One region of the Chitinimonas sp. JJ19 genome, then DNA from elsewhere that is predicted to be linked to it. Evidence: predicted binding sites of a transcription regulator. Region 1 holds the regulator's gene; each other region holds the start of a gene.

Evidence for each region. The regulator sigma-54, encoded in region 1, starts transcription at its own class of promoters, with help from an activator protein. The targets are predictions, from matches to a motif close to CTGGCACGCTTCATGCTT.
Region 2: V7714_RS10225 (CmpA/NrtA family ABC transporter substrate-binding protein) is a predicted target of sigma-54. The motif match lies at 2,345-2,362, and genes of this name have one in related genera.
Region 3: glnA (glutamate--ammonia ligase) is a predicted target of sigma-54. The motif match lies at 1,816-1,833, and genes of this name have one in related genera.

What each region holds. Positions count from the first base shown of each region.
Region 1 is NZ_JBAMDD010000011.1:146,894-152,311, forward strand. Features, by position in the region: gene lptC (LPS export ABC transporter periplasmic protein LptC) at 1-539, shown strand, start outside; gene lptA (lipopolysaccharide transport periplasmic protein LptA) at 520-1,053, shown strand; gene lptB (LPS export ABC transporter ATP-binding protein) at 1,050-1,775, shown strand; gene V7714_RS14700 (RNA polymerase factor sigma-54) at 1,793-3,253, shown strand; gene hpf (ribosome hibernation-promoting factor, HPF/YfiA family) at 3,297-3,644, shown strand; gene V7714_RS14710 (PTS sugar transporter subunit IIA) at 3,833-4,288, shown strand; gene hprK (HPr(Ser) kinase/phosphatase) at 4,359-5,300, shown strand; gene rapZ (RNase adapter RapZ) at 5,307-5,418, shown strand, end outside.
Region 2 is NZ_JBAMDD010000007.1:13,000-18,417, reverse strand. Features, by position in the region: gene ntrB (nitrate ABC transporter permease) at 1-863, opposite strand, end outside; gene V7714_RS10225 (CmpA/NrtA family ABC transporter substrate-binding protein) at 874-2,136, opposite strand; gene V7714_RS10220 (ACT domain-containing protein) at 2,848-3,099, shown strand; gene V7714_RS10215 (hypothetical protein) at 3,366-4,595, shown strand; gene V7714_RS10210 (hypothetical protein) at 4,609-5,031, shown strand; gene V7714_RS10205 (ANTAR domain-containing response regulator) at 5,075-5,418, opposite strand, start outside.
Region 3 is NZ_JBAMDD010000005.1:664-6,081, reverse strand. Features, by position in the region: gene aroE (shikimate dehydrogenase) at 1-742, opposite strand, end outside; gene V7714_RS07595 (rhodanese-like domain-containing protein) at 887-1,339, opposite strand; gene glnA (glutamate--ammonia ligase) at 1,947-3,356, shown strand; gene V7714_RS07585 (Shedu immune nuclease family protein) at 4,547-5,418, shown strand, end outside.

The DNA.
Region 1 (5,418 bases):
TACTGCTCGGCCTCCTGGCCGGCATGGCACTGCTGCTGGACCGCGCCACCAACCTGCCCTACTTCTCGCCCCCCGCCGGCAGCCGCGACCCCGACCTGACCATCAACCGCTTTGTGGCCACCGGCTACGGCCCCGATGGCAAGCCGCTCTACCAGTTGACCGCCAGCGGCATGCGGCATTATCCGCATGATGATCACTCCGAGTTTGCAGATGCCCTGTTGGTACGCACCCTGCCCGGCGAGCCTACGCTCACCATCAATGCCGAAAAAGCCCGCATCACCGAAGGCGGCGACCGGGTTTTCTTCGAGCAGGATGTACGCATGCACCGCACTGCAGCAGCCGGCGTCGACGCGATGACACTCAAGAGCAGCCGCCTGCAGCTGGACATCACCCGTGGCCTGGCCAGCTCGGACGCCCCCGCCGACATGGTGAGCGGCGGCAACCGCATGCGCAGCACCGGCTTTGACTACGACCACCCGAACACACGCCTGAACCTGCGTTCCAATGTGAGCCTCTACTATGCCCCGCCTCAACGCTAAGCTGCTGCTGACCAGCGCCCTGACCCTGCTGGCCCCCCTGGCCCTGGCCGAGAAGGCCGACAGCGGCAAACCCATCAATGTCGATGCCGGCCGCGTCAGCCAGGATCAGAAAACCGGTCGCTCCGTCTTGGAAGGCGGCGTCAGGCTGGTACAGGGCACCCTGTCACTGGACGCCGACCAGGCCGTGATCACCGAACAGGCCGACGGCGAACAAACCGTCCAGGCCAGCGGCCGCCCCGTCAAGTTCAAGCAAAAGATGGAAGGCCAGGAAGTCTGGCTGGATGCCCGCTCCGACAAGCTCGACTACGACAGCAAGACCGGCGACGTCAAGCTGACCGGCAACGCCTGGCTCAAGCGCGGCCAGGATGAGCTGAGCGGCAGCCATATCGTCTACAACAGCGTGACCGAGATCTTCCGGGCCGAAGGCAATGCCAGCGCCACACCCGGCACCGATGGCCGGGTAAAGCTGGTGATACAGCCCAAGAAAAAGCCCGAGAGCCAAGCTAAGCCATGACCGCACGCCTGTCCGCCCAGCACCTGCAAAAGCGCTACAAATCCCGCACGGTGGTCCGCGATGTCTCGCTGCACGTGGATGCCGGCGAGGTTGTCGGCCTTCTCGGCCCCAATGGCGCCGGCAAGACCACCAGCTTCTACATGATAGTCGGCATGGTCGCTCTCAACGGCGGCAAGATCTTCCTGGATGACGCCGAGATCACCCACCTGCCCATGCATCAGCGCTCCCGCCTGGGGCTGGGCTACTTGCCGCAGGAAGCCTCCATCTTCCGCCGCATGACCGTGGCGGAGAATGTGCGCGCCATACTGGAGCTGCATGTCACCAACAGCGAAACGATAGAACGCCGGCTGGACAGACTGCTGCGCGAGTTGAACATTGCCCACCTGCGCGACAGCAGCGCCCTCTCGCTATCGGGTGGCGAACGCCGCCGCTGCGAGATTGCCCGCGCTCTGGCTGCCAACCCTCGCTTTATCCTGCTGGACGAGCCCTTTGCCGGGGTAGACCCCATCGCCGTGATGGATATCCAGAAGATCATCCGCTTCCTCAAGGAGCGCAAGATCGGTGTACTGATTACCGACCACAATGTGCGGGAGACGCTGGGCATCTGCGATCGCGCCTATATCATCAACGAAGGCAGCGTCCTGGCCTCGGGGAGCGCCGAAGAGATCGTCTATAACGACAATGTCCGCCGGGTTTACCTAGGTGAGCATTTCAGGCTTTAGCCTGTTACCGTGTCAGCATGAAACAATCCCTCCAACTCAAGCTCTCCCAGTCACTCACGCTTACGCCGCAGCTACAGCAATCCATCAAGTTGCTGCAGCTCTCCACGCTTGACCTGAACCAGGAGATAGAACGCTTCCTGCAGGACAACCCCATGCTGGAGCGCGAGGACGACAACGAGCCGGAAATCCACCCGGTACGCGAGGACGGCAGCCCGGTGGAGGTGACCGAGCCGCCCCCCTCGCTCGACGAGGCCCCCAGTACCGATACCGCCGAACCCGATTTCGACATGGATGGCGCGCTGGGCGACAGCTACTGGAACGAAAGCGGCGGCGGGCGCCAGCGCGAAGACGATGACGAGTTCGACCCCCAGGCCAACGTCGCACGCATCAGCACCCTGCGCGAGCACCTGCTGGCCCAGCTGGGCCTGTTGCCCCTGAGCCAGCGCGACCATGCCGTGGCCAACCTGGTCATCGACGCGCTGGACGACGATGGCTACCTGGGCCTACCGTTGGTCGAAATCTTTGAGTTGATCCCCGAATCCCTGCGCGACGAACTGGAAATCGAGCTGGAAGAACTGCAGGTCAGCCTGCAATTGATACGCCAGCTGGAACCTTGTGGCGTGGGCGCAGTCGATCTCAAGGACTGCCTGAAGTTGCAATTACAGCAGTTGATGCAGCACGAACCGGCCAGCGGATTGGCACTTGAGATTGTGGCCGAGCACCTCGATTTATTGGCTAACAAGGACTACAGTAAGCTTAAGAAAACGCTGAAATGCGACGACACCGCCCTGCGAGCCGCGCAGTTGCTGGTACAGCGACTGAACCCACGGCCCGGAGCAGTGTTCGGCGAGACTGACACCCGCTACGTGGTAGCAGACGTGGTGGTGAAGAAGCTTCGCAACGGCTGGACGGTCCAGCTGAACGAAGCTGCGATGCCCAAACTCAAGGTCAACCAGTTGTACGCCAACATCCTGCGGCAACATCGTGAAAACGGCACAGGCCTGTCCGGCCAGCTGCAGGAAGCCAAGTGGCTGATCAAGAACGTCCAGCAACGCTTCGACACCATACTCCGCGTAGCACAGGCCATCGTCGAAAAGCAGCAGCGATTTTTCGAACACGGCGAAGTCGCCATGCGCCCCCTGGTGCTGCGCGATATTGCGGAGGAGCTGGACCTGCACGAATCGACCATCTCTCGGGTGACTACCCAGAAATACATGCTCACGCCGCGTGGCATCTATGAGTTCAAGTATTTCTTCGGCAGCCATGTAGATACCGACTCGGGCGGCGAATGCTCGGCCATCGCCATCAAAGCCCTTCTCAAACAACTGATACAGAACGAAGACCCCAAGAAACCACTGAGTGACAGTACGCTGGCCGAAGTGCTCGGCAAGCAGGGCATCAATGTTGCCCGCCGTACCGTCGCAAAGTACCGTGAAGCCTTGCAGATCCCTCCCGTGAACCAACGAAAGTCCCTGTAGCCGCCCCGCAGCTAGGCGGCGTCCTTAACACAAGGAGAGTCGTATGAACCTGACCATCAGTGGGCACCACCTCGACGTAACCCCAGCCATCCGCGAATACGTGCAGACCAAGCTGGAGAGGGTCACCCGCCACTTCGATCATGTGATCGACATGGGCGTCACCCTCAGCGTCGACAAGCTGCAGCAGAAGATAGAAGTGAATGTGCATCTGCGCGGCAAGGATATCCATGTGGAAGCCACCGAGCCCGATATGTACGCCGCCATAGACCTGGTGGCCGACAAGCTGGATCGGCAAGTGTTAAAGCACAAAGAAAAGCGATATGGAGACCGCCACACCGATGCCATGAAGCATCACGTAGAACCGGAAAGCCACGATCAGGCAGCCGCCTGACGGCGCCGTAGCAGTAAAGCGCAAGTGACGAGAGGGAACGGGAACGGTACAGGGACACCGTTCCCGTTTTCCATTCTGCTGCAGACCATGCCACACTGGCACCACACCCCCAGCACAAGCCGACTTTCACGCCTTGTCCTGGCCGCCCACCGGCGTACAATGGCGGCCTATTCCAGCATTGCACAACCATGGCCCTGATCGCCTCACTCCTGCCATTGACCAACGTCTTTCTCGATCTGGACTTGACCAGCAAGAAGCGCCTGTTCGAACAGGCCGGCCTCTTGTTCGAGAACAGCCACGGCATCGCCCGCGCAGCCATCTTCGACGCCCTGTTCGCCCGCGAAAAGCTGGGCTCGACCGGGCTGGGCCAGGGTGTCGCCATACCGCACGGCCGCATCAAGGGCCTGAAGGAGGCCGTAGGGGTGTTTGTGCGCCTCAAGCAAGCCATCCCCTTCGAGGCGCCAGACGGCAAGCCAGTCAACCTCGCCTTCGTACTGATGGTGCCCGAACAGGCAACCGACCTGCATTTGCAGATCCTGTCGGAACTGGCACAGCTGTTCAGTGACAAAAAAATCCGCGAAGCGCTGAGCCAGGCCACCACACCGGAAGACGTGCACCAACTGCTCACCCACTGGCAAGCCTAAGCCACCGGGGCAGCCAGCCCCGGCCCGCCCCCGGCACCGTCGCTATCAGGCCTGATACAGAAACGGAACCATGCCCCAAATCACCGTCCGCCAGCTGTTCATCGACAACGCAGAGAAACTGCGCCTGACCTGGCTGGCTGGCCAGAGTGGCGCCAACAATCTGCTGTCCAACGAGGCCGATAACCAGAAGCCGGCCCACGCCCTGGTCGGTCACCTCAATTTCGTCCACCCCAACCGCATTCAGGTATTGGGCCTGGCCGAAATCGCCTACCTGCAGCAGGTAGAGGCCACCGCCCTGAAAAAGTCGTTGGACCACCTGTTCAGCACCGATATGGCGGCCATGATCATCGCCAACGGCCAGCCAGCGCCCGATATGCTGCGCGAAGCCTGCGAACGCGCCCATGTCCCGCTACTGACCTCGCCCGAACAATCGCCCTACCTGATGGACGTGCTGCGCTTCTATCTGGCCAAAGCGCTGGCCGTCTCCACCAACCTGCATGGCGTGTTCCTCGACGTGCTGGAGGTCGGTGTGCTGATTACCGGTGAAAGCGCCATGGGCAAGAGCGAACTAGCGCTGGAACTGATCTCGCGCGGCCACGGCCTGGTTGCCGACGACGTGGTGGAGCTCTACCGCATCGCCCCCGACACCCTGGAAGGCCGCTGCCCGCCCCTGCTGCGCGACTTCCTCGAAGTACGCGGCCTGGGCGTGCTCAATATCCGCACCATCTTCGGTGAAACCGCCGTTCGCCCGCGCAAGAACCTCAAGCTCATCATCCACCTGACCAAGCAGGCCGAATCCATCACCCCGCTGGATAGGCTGCAGATGCAGGCCGCCACCCAGGCCGTGCTGGATGTGGCCATACGCAAGGTCGTACTGCCCGTCGCCGCCGGCCGCAACCTCGCCGTGCTGGTCGAGGCCGCCGTACGCAACTACATCCTGCAACTGCGTGGCATCGACTCCACCCGTGAGTTCATCGAGCGGCACCAACGTTTCATGGAATCAGGAGAATAAGCGGCCATGGCCACCGTGCTGCAGATCGTACTGATATCGGGCCTGTCCGGCTCCGGCAAGAGCGTCGCGCTCAAACTGCTGGAAGACCTGGGCTACTACTGCATAGACAACCTGCCCG
Region 2 (5,418 bases), on a different contig from region 1:
ACCAGGGCCTGCTCCAGCAGCAAGCCGACGATGCCGACCACGAAGATGGCAATCAGGATGTGGGCGACATTGAGGTTGTTCCATTCATCCCATACCCAAAAGCCCAGGCCGACGCCGCCTGTCAGCATTTCGGCGGCGACGATGACCAGCCAGGCCACGCCTATGGCCAGGCGTATGCCGGTAATCATGTGTGGCAGTACGGCCGGGAAAAGGATGCGGGTGAATACCTTTGACTCAGGCAGCTTGAGCACGCGGGCGACATTGAGGTAGTCCTGCGGTATCTGAGCTACGCCTGCTGCTGTGTTGAGCACCATGGGCCAGATGCTGGAGATAAAGATGACCCAGATGGAGGCCGGCCCGGCGGCCTTGAACACCAGCAGGCCTATGGGTAGCCAAGCCAGCGGTGAGACTGGCCTGAGCAGGCTGATGATGGGGGCTGCCATGCGGCCGATAAAGGCAAAGCGACCAATGATGAAGCCGGCGGGTATCCCCACCAGTGCGGCAAGGCCGAAGCCGATGCCGACGCGGGCCAGCGAATGCAGGATGTTCCAGCCTATGCCTTGATCGTTGGGGCCGTTGTCGTAGAAGGGGTCGGCGAACAGCTCTGCTGCGGCTGCCCAGGTAGTGGCTGGGCCAGGCAGGCTGGCGTTGTGCAGTGACAGCAGCTGCCATCCCAGCATGAACAGCGCCAGCCCCAGCAGGGGTGGCAGGCCATGGAAGGCCAGCCAGTGCAGGCTGCGATTGAAACGGCTGGGGCCGGGGGGGAGGCCGTCCAGGGTTTGCAGCCGTGGCGCCGCTGGCCGGCGTGGCTTGCGCCTGGGTGGGTCTTCGGCAAGGGGGGTGGTCAGTGCTTGGGTCGGCATGCTGGGCTCCTCAGGCGCGAATCTTGAAACTGGCGGCGTAGGCGGCTGGGTGCTTGCCGTCCCAAACGGTGCCGTCTATCAGCTTGGTGCTGCGCAGGGCTTCCTTGGGAACGGCGATGCCCAGTGCCCGGGCGGCATCGCTGTAGACATCGATGCGGTTGACTGCTTTGGCCACGGCCAGATAGTCGGGGTCGGTCTTAAGTAGGCCCCAGCGGCGATGCTGGGTCAGGAACCACATGCCGTCCGACAGGTAGGGGAAGTTGACCTTGCCGTCGTTGAAGAACTTCATGTAGTTCGGATCCTGCCACTTGCGCCCCAGGCCGTTGTCGTACTTGCCTTCCAGCCGCTGGTCGATGATGTCGACCGGGCAGTTGACATAGCTCTTGTCGGCTATGGTCTCGGCAACCCGCTGGCGATTGGCCATGGTGTCTATCCAGCGTGAGGCATCGAGCACTGCCATGACCAGTGCCCGGGCGGTATTGGGGTACTGGGTGACGAAGTCGGCGGTGGTCCCCAGTACCTTCTCAGGGTGGTCGGTCCAGATGTCCTGGGTGGTGGCGGCGGTGTAGCCTATGCCATCGGCCAGAGCCCGGTTGTTCCAGGGTTCGCCCACGCAGAAACCGTCCATATTGCCTACTCGCATATTGGCTACCATCTGCGGTGGTGGCACTACGATGGTCTTGACGTCCTTGAGCGGGTCTATGCCCTGGCTGGCCAGCCAGTAGTACAGCCACATGGCGTGGGTGCCCGTGGGGAAGGTCTGGGCAAAGGTGTATTCACGGGGTTCGGCCTTGACCAGACGCGCCAGGCTGGCGCCGTCTTTCACACCCTTGTCCTTGAGCTGGTTGGACAAGGTAATGGCCTGGCCATTGTTGTTCAGCGTCATCAGGACATTCATGTCCTTCCTGGGGCCGCCTATGCCCAGTTGTACGCCATAGATCAGGCCGTACAGCACATGGGCGGCGTCCAGTTCGCCGTTCACCAGCTTGTCGCGCACACCGGCCCAACTGGCTTCCTTGCTGGGTATTATCTTGATGCCATATTTCTTGTCGAAGCCCAGCACGGCGGCCATGACCACGGAGGCGCAGTCGGTGAGCGGTATGAAGCCTATCCTGACTTCGGTTTTCTCCGGTTTACCGGTCTGGCTATTGGCTGCGGCGCGCACCTGGGGCGGCACGACAGAGAGGATAGAGCCGGCACCGGCGAGGCTGAGTGTCTTCATGAAATCGCGGCGGCTGGCGGACGGTGTGCTGTTGTTTGCGGGTTGGTCCATGCTGCTTCCTTGGTCAAAACGCGGGCGCAAAAAAAACGGCGTGCCTCGACCGGTAAAACCGGTCAAAGGACGCCGTTGTCCTTGGGCCGGCAGCAAGGCTGCGCGGCCCGGAGCTATCCGCTTGCATGCAAGCTTGGGCTCCCAGTCAGACTCCCCAACGAATCTGGAGTGATCCGGTTCGACATTGAACCGGGTAACGCCTATTGCTATGCAGCAAGTGTGCCAGCGGGTATCGGTCGCCAGTTGCCGCCCGACTTTCAATGTGTATGTGCATGATATAAAACAGTAATTTTTTGTGTCTTGGCTTGCTGTCCAAGTGTTGCCACTCGGCTGTTGGGCGTAAAGGCACAGTGTCGCCGATTGCGCCATGCACCATGACGCAGCAGGCAGATTGGCGCGGTGCACCAATCCGGTTGAGGCACCTACCTTGATGGCGAAACAAGATGCTTGCCACTGCTTGCGGCTGCAGTTAGAGTGGGGGTGTCGAATCCATTTTGCATTGCAACAGCCCATGTTCCCTGTGCTTAACGCGCTGACCACTACCATGAAACGCACCATGATGATTACATCGTGGGGCGCGCTGGTGTTTGCGCGATCGGGAAGCTGAGCCAGAACCCGAACGACAAAGAATCCAGACGAAGCCCCCGAATCGAAAGATCGGGGGCTTCGTCATTTCAGACCCTATCCCCAGTCCCAGCAGGAGTAATCGAGATGGCACAGCAACTGACCTTGAACCTGGATAACAATAGCGATGCACTGGAGCGCGTGTTGCGCGTGGTGCGCCACCGTGGCTACTCGGTGCGCCGCGTGGCCGCCGAAATGCCCAAGGGCCGTGGCTATATGGACGTATGCATCGAACTGGAAAGCAGCCGTTCGGTGTTCAGCCTGGTTATGCAACTGGCCAAGCTGGCCGAGGTACGCTCATTGGCCATGCGCGGTGAAGGTGTGCGTGTGCTGCTGTAGGCGCCAGCTCCCTAACCTCGCACCGTGTCGCGAGCGGTTGGGTCGGCCCGCTGGGTTCCTTGCCTTGCCAGGTAGGGTCTGCCAGATTCCGCCTCAAAACCCTTGGCCGTTGCAATATGTGGCTTGCCTATCCGGCGCTCCTTACCTATCCCACATAGATGGCGTCGAGGTATGACGCATATATCTCACCCCTGGTCTGTGGGGTGCAAGGTAGAGAGGGCATGATGGGACGCTGGGGTCTGGTAGCGCTTGCGCTATGCAACGCAATGGCAATGCAGGTTAGGGCGGAGGCCTTGCCCGACTGGGTGAAGCTTGATGGCTTTGGCACCGTGGGCGTCTATCACGCGGATGATCCCTATGCCACCGTGCGCTCTGACATACGCTCCAGCACCGGGGCGCGCAACGAGACCCGCTTCGATGCCGACAGCCTGTTTGCCGTGCAGCTCAAGCTACGGCCGGCGGGACCATTCAACGCGGGTTTTCAGTTGATCTCGAAGAAGGAGGTCAACAGCAGCCACCGGCCCAGGGTGCAGTGGGCTTATCTGGGCTGGGAGCCCAGCAGCGAGATCAATATCAAGCTCGGTAGGGCGTTGGCACCGGTTTTCCTGATGTCGGACTACAACGACCTCTACTACGCGCAGATCAGTGCGCAGCCACCGGGACAGGTCTATTCCAATAACTCCATTACCTTCAACGATGGCGTAACCGGGCAGTGGGAGCGCCACTTTGGTGAGGGCGTGCTGGGTATAGAGGGCTATTTCGGCAAAACCCGGGTGGATGTCTCGCTAGGCGAGATTGAAGTGCCGAAGCAGGCCGGGCTCTCCGCCAAGTGGACATCCGGCCCCTTGTTGCTGCGCTTGGGTTATTCCCGGCCCAAGGGCGGGCTGAAGCCTTTTGCCGGCAATAGCGTGGACCAGTTTCTGGGCCTGGTGCGTGATGCCCAGCAATTGGGCCTGTGCAGCAATTGCAACCAGGTGTATCGCGAGCGCTTCAAGTTGACGGATGTAGTCAACAAGATGGTCAGTGTGGGTTTCAGCTGGGACGATGACACTCATGTCGTGCAAGGGGAATGGGTAAGCCGCAAATCTGATTCTGCGATCTTGAGCGGATCGGGCGGATGGTATCTGCTGGGTGCTAGGCGCATAGGCGACTTTACCCCTTATATTGTTTTGGGCAGTCTCAAGCCGATAGCCGAACCGGTTGACCTGAGGCTAACCCCGCCGCCGCAGGCAACGCCGGGCCAAATGGCGCTGCTGAGTGCGCTGGCTGCAGCCAATGCCACCAATGTGACAGGTCAGTACCACCGCGATCAACTGGCACTGGGGTTGCGCTGGGATTTCAGCAGCAATATGGCGCTCAAGCTGCAATGGGATCAATACAAGATCAAGAACCGCTTCTGGGGCAGCAGCAACAAGGTCGAGTTTCGCATGGGGCCGCAGTCCCAGTTCGATGGCAAGGTGAATACCTACACCGCCAACCTCGACTTTATCTTCTGAGCGAGAGCCGACCATGACCCGCATGCATCGTCATCTCGGTTCCATCGTCTTATGCGCCATAGGGGTGCTGGCGGCCCAGGCAGAGCCGGTGCTGGTGGCTGGCAGCAAGAGCCCTGCCGTGTCGTTTAGCCGGCAGCAGGTGCAGGATATCTATTACCTGCGTTTGAAGGAGTTCCCCGGTGGTGGTGTCATCGTGCCGTTGATGCTGGGGGCTGGGCCGGTGCGGCAGGATTTTCTGGACAAGGTGCTGAACAAGAGTGAAGCACAACTGAAAAGCCATTGGGCACGACTGAACTTCACCGGTAAGGGCGTAGCACCCCAGCAGGTTGCCAGTACTGCCGAGCTCAAGCGCCTGTTGGCGGCGAATCCCCATATGGTGGGGTATCTGGACCGGGCCGAGGCCGATGCGAGCGTGAAGATACTGTACGCGCCGTAAGCCTGGGTGGCTACCGCGCAGCCCAGGCTGCCCGACCGACAGGCTAACCCAGCAGTTCGGTCGCTTCCACCAACTGCCTGGCGACCTCGGCAAGCTTCTGCCCACGGGTCATGGCGGTCTTGCGCAGCAGCTGGTAGGCGGCATCCTCATCGATGTTGCGGCGTTTCATCAAGAGGCCCTTGGCACGGTCTATGATCTTGCGATCTAGCAATTGCTGTCGGGTATCGGCCAGCTCATTGCGCAGTTTGCGTTCTTCATCGAAGCGGGCAATGGCCACGTCCAGCACCGGCCTCAGTCGGGCCGGTGACAGCCCGTCCACCACATAGGCCGTCACGCCTGCACGTATGGCCTCCTTGATGCGGGCCTCCGAACCATCGTCGGTGAACA
Region 3 (5,418 bases), on a different contig from region 1:
CCTCGGCTGCCTGCGCCACCAGCATGCCGAGTCCATCCAGTCGTTGCTGTACCCCTGCGGCGCGGGCCTGTGCCAGAAATGGGGTTTCCTGCGCACCGTACATCATGTCGTAAACCACCGGCCCGGTTTGCCACAGGCTGGCGGGCAAGGGCAGGCTGGCGCCGGCTAGGCTGGCGGAGGTGGCGTTGATGACCAGGTCGAATGACTGACCATCCAAACCCGCCAGCCCCATGCCAGCGACCTCGCCCAGCTCGGCAAAATGCCCTGCCAGCGCCACGGCCTTGTCGGCGCTGCGGTTGGCGATACACAGGCTGGCCGGTTCCTCGTCCAGCAGTGGCGCAATTACCCCCCGTGCCGCACCGCCGGCCCCTAGCAGCAGAATGCGCTTGCCGGCCAATGGTGTGTGCAACAACAGGTCGGCCACCAGCCCGGCACCGTCGGTGTTGTCGCCTACTACGCCCTCATCATCCAGCCATAGGGTATTGACTGCGCCGGCCAGCTCGGCCCGGTCGCTCAGCAGGTTGGCAAAGCGGAAAGCTTCTTCCTTGAACGGCACCGTGACATTGCAGCCGCTGCCTCCCATGGCCAGAAACTGCGCTGCTGTATCAACAAAACCATCCAGCGGCGCCTCCAGCCGCTCGTACACCAGCTTCTGGCCGGTCTGGCGGGCGAAAGCAGCGTGGATCAAGGGCGATTTGCTATGGGCAACAGGGTTGCCGATGACGGCGTAGCGGTCAGTCATGTTAGTAGTCGGGCGTGAGGGTAAGCGGGACGATCCCCGCCACCGCGAGGCTGGCCTGGCGGAGCGGAGAATAGTCGGGAAGGTGCTTGTATCGGTGGAAGCGTGTGGGCACTTATTGGTGTCAGGTGCTACCAGGCGCAGGTATCAGCCCTGCGACCAGGGCAGGCCGCGTGCCTTCCAGCCGTTTATCTGACCACGCTGGCCGGCATCGTTGCGGTCGCCCTCAAAGCCTTCCAGCACGTTGTAGCACTCGCTATAGCCATGGGCGGCGGCCAGGGCGGCGGCCTCGTGCGAGCGGCCACCGGTACGGCACAGGAACAGCAGGGCATCCTCGGTATCCACCTGGTTTTTCAGCTGCTCCATGAAGTTGGGATTGGCCGCCATGCCCGGCCAGCTCTTCCACTCTATCTTTACCGCATGCAGCGGTGTACCGACAAACTGCCATTCTGCGCTGGTGCGCACATCCACCAGCTTGCAGGCTGGCATGGTGCTCAGCAGCGTATGGGCCTCTTCCGGTGTCAGTGCGCCGGAGTAGGGCAGCTTCATTTCCTCTGCACGGCTATGGGCACGCTGCAGAATTTCATTGGTCAGGCTCATGGTGTGCTCCGCCGATGGCTATGCGTGAATGATTCAGAGTTCAATTATGGCAGCTAAGCGCCAGCTATGGACCCAAGTCATTGATGGTCGGTGACGCCTGAGCGAACGCCGGGTACGGGTTGTCAGTGCAGCTTGAGCCAGCAGGCGCTGTGCTGCGTTCATGGGGGCGATTCAGGCCGCGTGGAATGGCCGGGCATACCCTCTGCCTATCTGCTGCACGGTGGCCAGCAGGGGGCAGCTGTCACGCCGTGAACTCCGCTGCGGTTGGGGTGTCTGTGCGTGGGCCTGGCTACCAGTCTTGGTAGCCATGTTCAGACAGGGGTGCCGCGTGTATGGGGCGCACAGGAGAGTAGCACGGACAGGGTACACAAGGTGAGCGCACCAATTCAGTGCGATTGTGTTTGTGCTGCATTAATATGGTGCGTGAAGTGGTATCAGCACGCCCCTGAATGGCGCATGGCAGGGGTTTGCAGCCTGTGGCATGCTTCCTGCTAAATAGTCGCCGGACGCGCGCCACCATGAGGCAAGGCGAGCGACAAGGCTCTACAATCGGATTCCCTGCCGGCCTGCGCGCCGGTTTCCCAGTTTCTCATCAGGAGTTATGCAAATGGCGGTCGCCGACGTACTCAAGCAAATCCAAGAAAACGATATCCGTTTCGTCGATCTGCGCTTCACCGACACCAAGGGTAAGGAACAGCATGTTTCCGTGCCGTCGCATGTGGTCGATGAAGAGTGGTTCGAGCGCGGCCATGCTTTTGATGGCTCCTCGATTGCCGGCTGGAAGGGCATCCAGGCTTCGGACATGCTGCTGATCCCGGATCCGTCCTCTGCCGCCATCGACCCGTTCTATGACGAACCGACCCTGTTCATCACCTGCGACGTGATCGACCCGACCGATGGCAAGGGCTATGACCGCGACCCGCGTTCCATCGCCAAGCGTGGCGAGGCTTACCTGAAGGCATCCGGCCTGGGCGATACCGCCTTCTTCGGCCCGGAACCTGAATTCTTCATCTTCGACAGCGTTACCTGGGGCACCGACATGTCGGGCACCCACGTCAAGATCCGCTCCGAAGAAGCAGCCTGGTCCTCCAGCGAGGCCTATGAGGCCGGCAACACCGGCCATCGTCCTGGCGTCAAGGGTGGTTATTTCCCCGTGGCACCGGTCGACAGCTTCCAGGACATTCGCTCGGCAATGTGCCTGGCGCTGGAAGAACTGGGCATCCCGGTTGAAGTGCATCACCATGAAGTGGCCACCGCCGGCCAGAACGAAATCGGCACCAAGTTCAGCACCCTGGTGCAACGTGCCGACTGGACCCAGCGCCTGAAGTATGTGGTCCACAACGTGGCCCACCAGTACGGCAAGACCGCCACTTTCATGCCCAAGCCCATCGTTGGTGACAACGGCAGCGGCATGCACGTGCACCAGTCGATCTGGAAGGACGGCAAGAACCTGTTTGCAGGTAACGGCTACGCTGGCCTGTCGGAATTCGCCTTGTACTACATCGGCGGCATCATCAAGCACGCCAAGGCACTGAACGCCATCACCAACCCCGGTACCAACTCCTACAAGCGTCTGGTGCCCGGCTACGAAGCACCGGTGATGCTGGCCTACTCCGCCAAGAACCGCTCGGCTTCCATCCGTATTCCTTACGTCGCCAGCGACAAGGCACGCCGTATCGAAGCCCGTTTCCCCGATCCACTCGCCAACCCCTACCTGGCCTTCACCGCCCTGATGATGGCCGGCCTGGACGGCGTGCAGAACAAGATCCACCCTGGCGACCCGGCTGACAAGAACCTGTACGACCTGCCGCCGGAAGAAGACAAGCTGGTACCCAAGGTTTGCCACAGCCTCGAGCAAGCCCTGGAAGCCCTGGACAAGGACCGCGAGTTCCTGACCCGCGGCGGTGTCTTCTCCAATGATTGGATCGATTCCTACATCGAACTGAAGATGGAAGAAGTCACCAAGTTCCGCATGACCACCCACCCGGTGGAATTCGATATGTATTACTCGCTGTAAACTGGCTGGCCTGCCCGCAGGCCTGCTGTAGTCCAGAAAACCCGCATGGCCGTTGGCGATGCGGGTTTTCTGTTATTGGGGGGTGGGCTGGCGTTGTTCTAGCCTGTTCGGCGCTTTGCTTCCTGCCTGGTGATTTTCTCGGTGGTTGGAAAGCCAGCTATACAGTCTGAGGCGCAAGAGCAAGGGTTGCTTTGGGTGGTTGCTGGATGTAGCGTTGCGGCTTGTTTGGGGGATGTGTGACTGACCGTTGCATACAGTGTGGAGCTGAGCAGATAGTGCGTGAGCCTAACGTGCTCGTCACCATCGAAAGCTACCGTTGCCTGGCATGCGGGCATACCTTTGATGCCCTTGTGCACTACGCCCACGATTTTCCTGACATGCAACGAGCCACGCTTTTCGTGGGTTGTTACATCGTAACCCGTGAGCCCACTCCCGCAAAAGCATTCATCCTGCTTAAGAGGTTGTTGGCCTCAAGCCCACACTTTCAACTCGCACGGCTTGAAAGTCAGTATGTAGGTGAGGCGCCAATCTGGAATCTTGGTGTGTTTTATGATTTTGAACTGGATTCTTTGCGGCGTAGGGCGGGAGAGTTGGGCTTGTCGCTAGCGTTTGTGAGGGATGAGGTTTGAGTGCGAGTGGTGAGTGCCTGGCGATATGATGATGCGGAAATCTATAACATTGAATATCAAAATGGAGTCCTCTGATGACGATTGGCGAACGATCGCCAGGGTTTATACTGAGCTAGACGGTTGGCTCTCTTGTGAGCATTGGCCCATGTGGTATGGGCAAGAAGGAGATTTTCGCCATATTGCCGTATCGGCTGATCCTGGTGGCCTCGTTTTCAGCGGCGACGTTGAGGATGAACTCTGGGTTGGTTGGGTAAGCGTGCTCTGTGCGAAGCTAACTCTTGCGCTGGGTCGAGAAGTATACGACGCAGAAATGTAGGCAGGCATTTTTGATGTATTCTTAAATCGAATTGCTATCGTGGATAAGCCGAGCTAGCTGTTGGAGGTTATTATAAACTCCCTCCGTGGTGGCAATCTGTGCTGGGTGTTATTAAGCCGCAGCTCTTCTGGTGAAGATGACTCCTGGTCAAAGGTCGGCTTGTGCCCTCTACGGCGAAAATAGGCAATCGACGCTTGGGCGGTTTTCTTGTTCTAAAGCCTCGCACAAATGATTTGGAGTAAGTCATGCAAGATGAAGCTGAGATTCACAGGAATAAAATCCCGGGTAAAACCTACATAAGTCCGCAAATAGATACACCGCAAGGGCCTTTACGAATTGCTTCCAAGGTCATTGATTCCGAGGGGCTACACTTTGCGACAGTTAAAGATGAGGTAGTGCTTCGACGGACTCCAACTGGGCGCACGGAAATCGTAGCGAAGTATCTTGAGGACAGCCATCAGCTCACCGTGGTTACCTTGCAAGCGTTCAACGGAAACAGTGGTGTGCCGCAAAAAACACACTTCTCATTTGTGGGTGCTGAAATCTCAAAGTTGCTGACATTCTTTGGGAATGTCGCCGCCATCGAGCCTGCCGATAGTGGTAAGGTCAACATTGCGGACTCTGAGCTTAGTAAGTTGATTTTATCGAGGGAGCAAGCGGCTCACCTGGTTAAAGAAAACCAAGATGTATTCTCCGAGGCAATGCAGTCCGGGATAACAAAAGAAGACATCGTTGCACTAGGATATCGCAAGAAGCAACTTGATATATTCGAAAGGTTGCTATCCCAAAAAGATTATTTTGATGCTTTGTTGAAAATAAAGAAATTGAATGGAAATGAAGCTCTTTGGCAGGCGTTCTTCGAACGAAACCAGTGGATATTTGGCTATGGCTTAAGCTATGTTTTTGTAACAGGTTTTGACGGGCGTAAACTTGAGCAACTTGTAGAGGGTTACGACCTAGTCAATTATGGGAAGCGTGCCGATGCATTTATGCAAACTCGAGGAATTATAAATACAATTTGCTTTGTAGAGATTAAGACCCACGAGACAGATCTTTTGGGACGTTCGTACCGTTCGGGTTGCTGGGCCCCATCAGCTGAAATGGTGGGTGCAGTTGC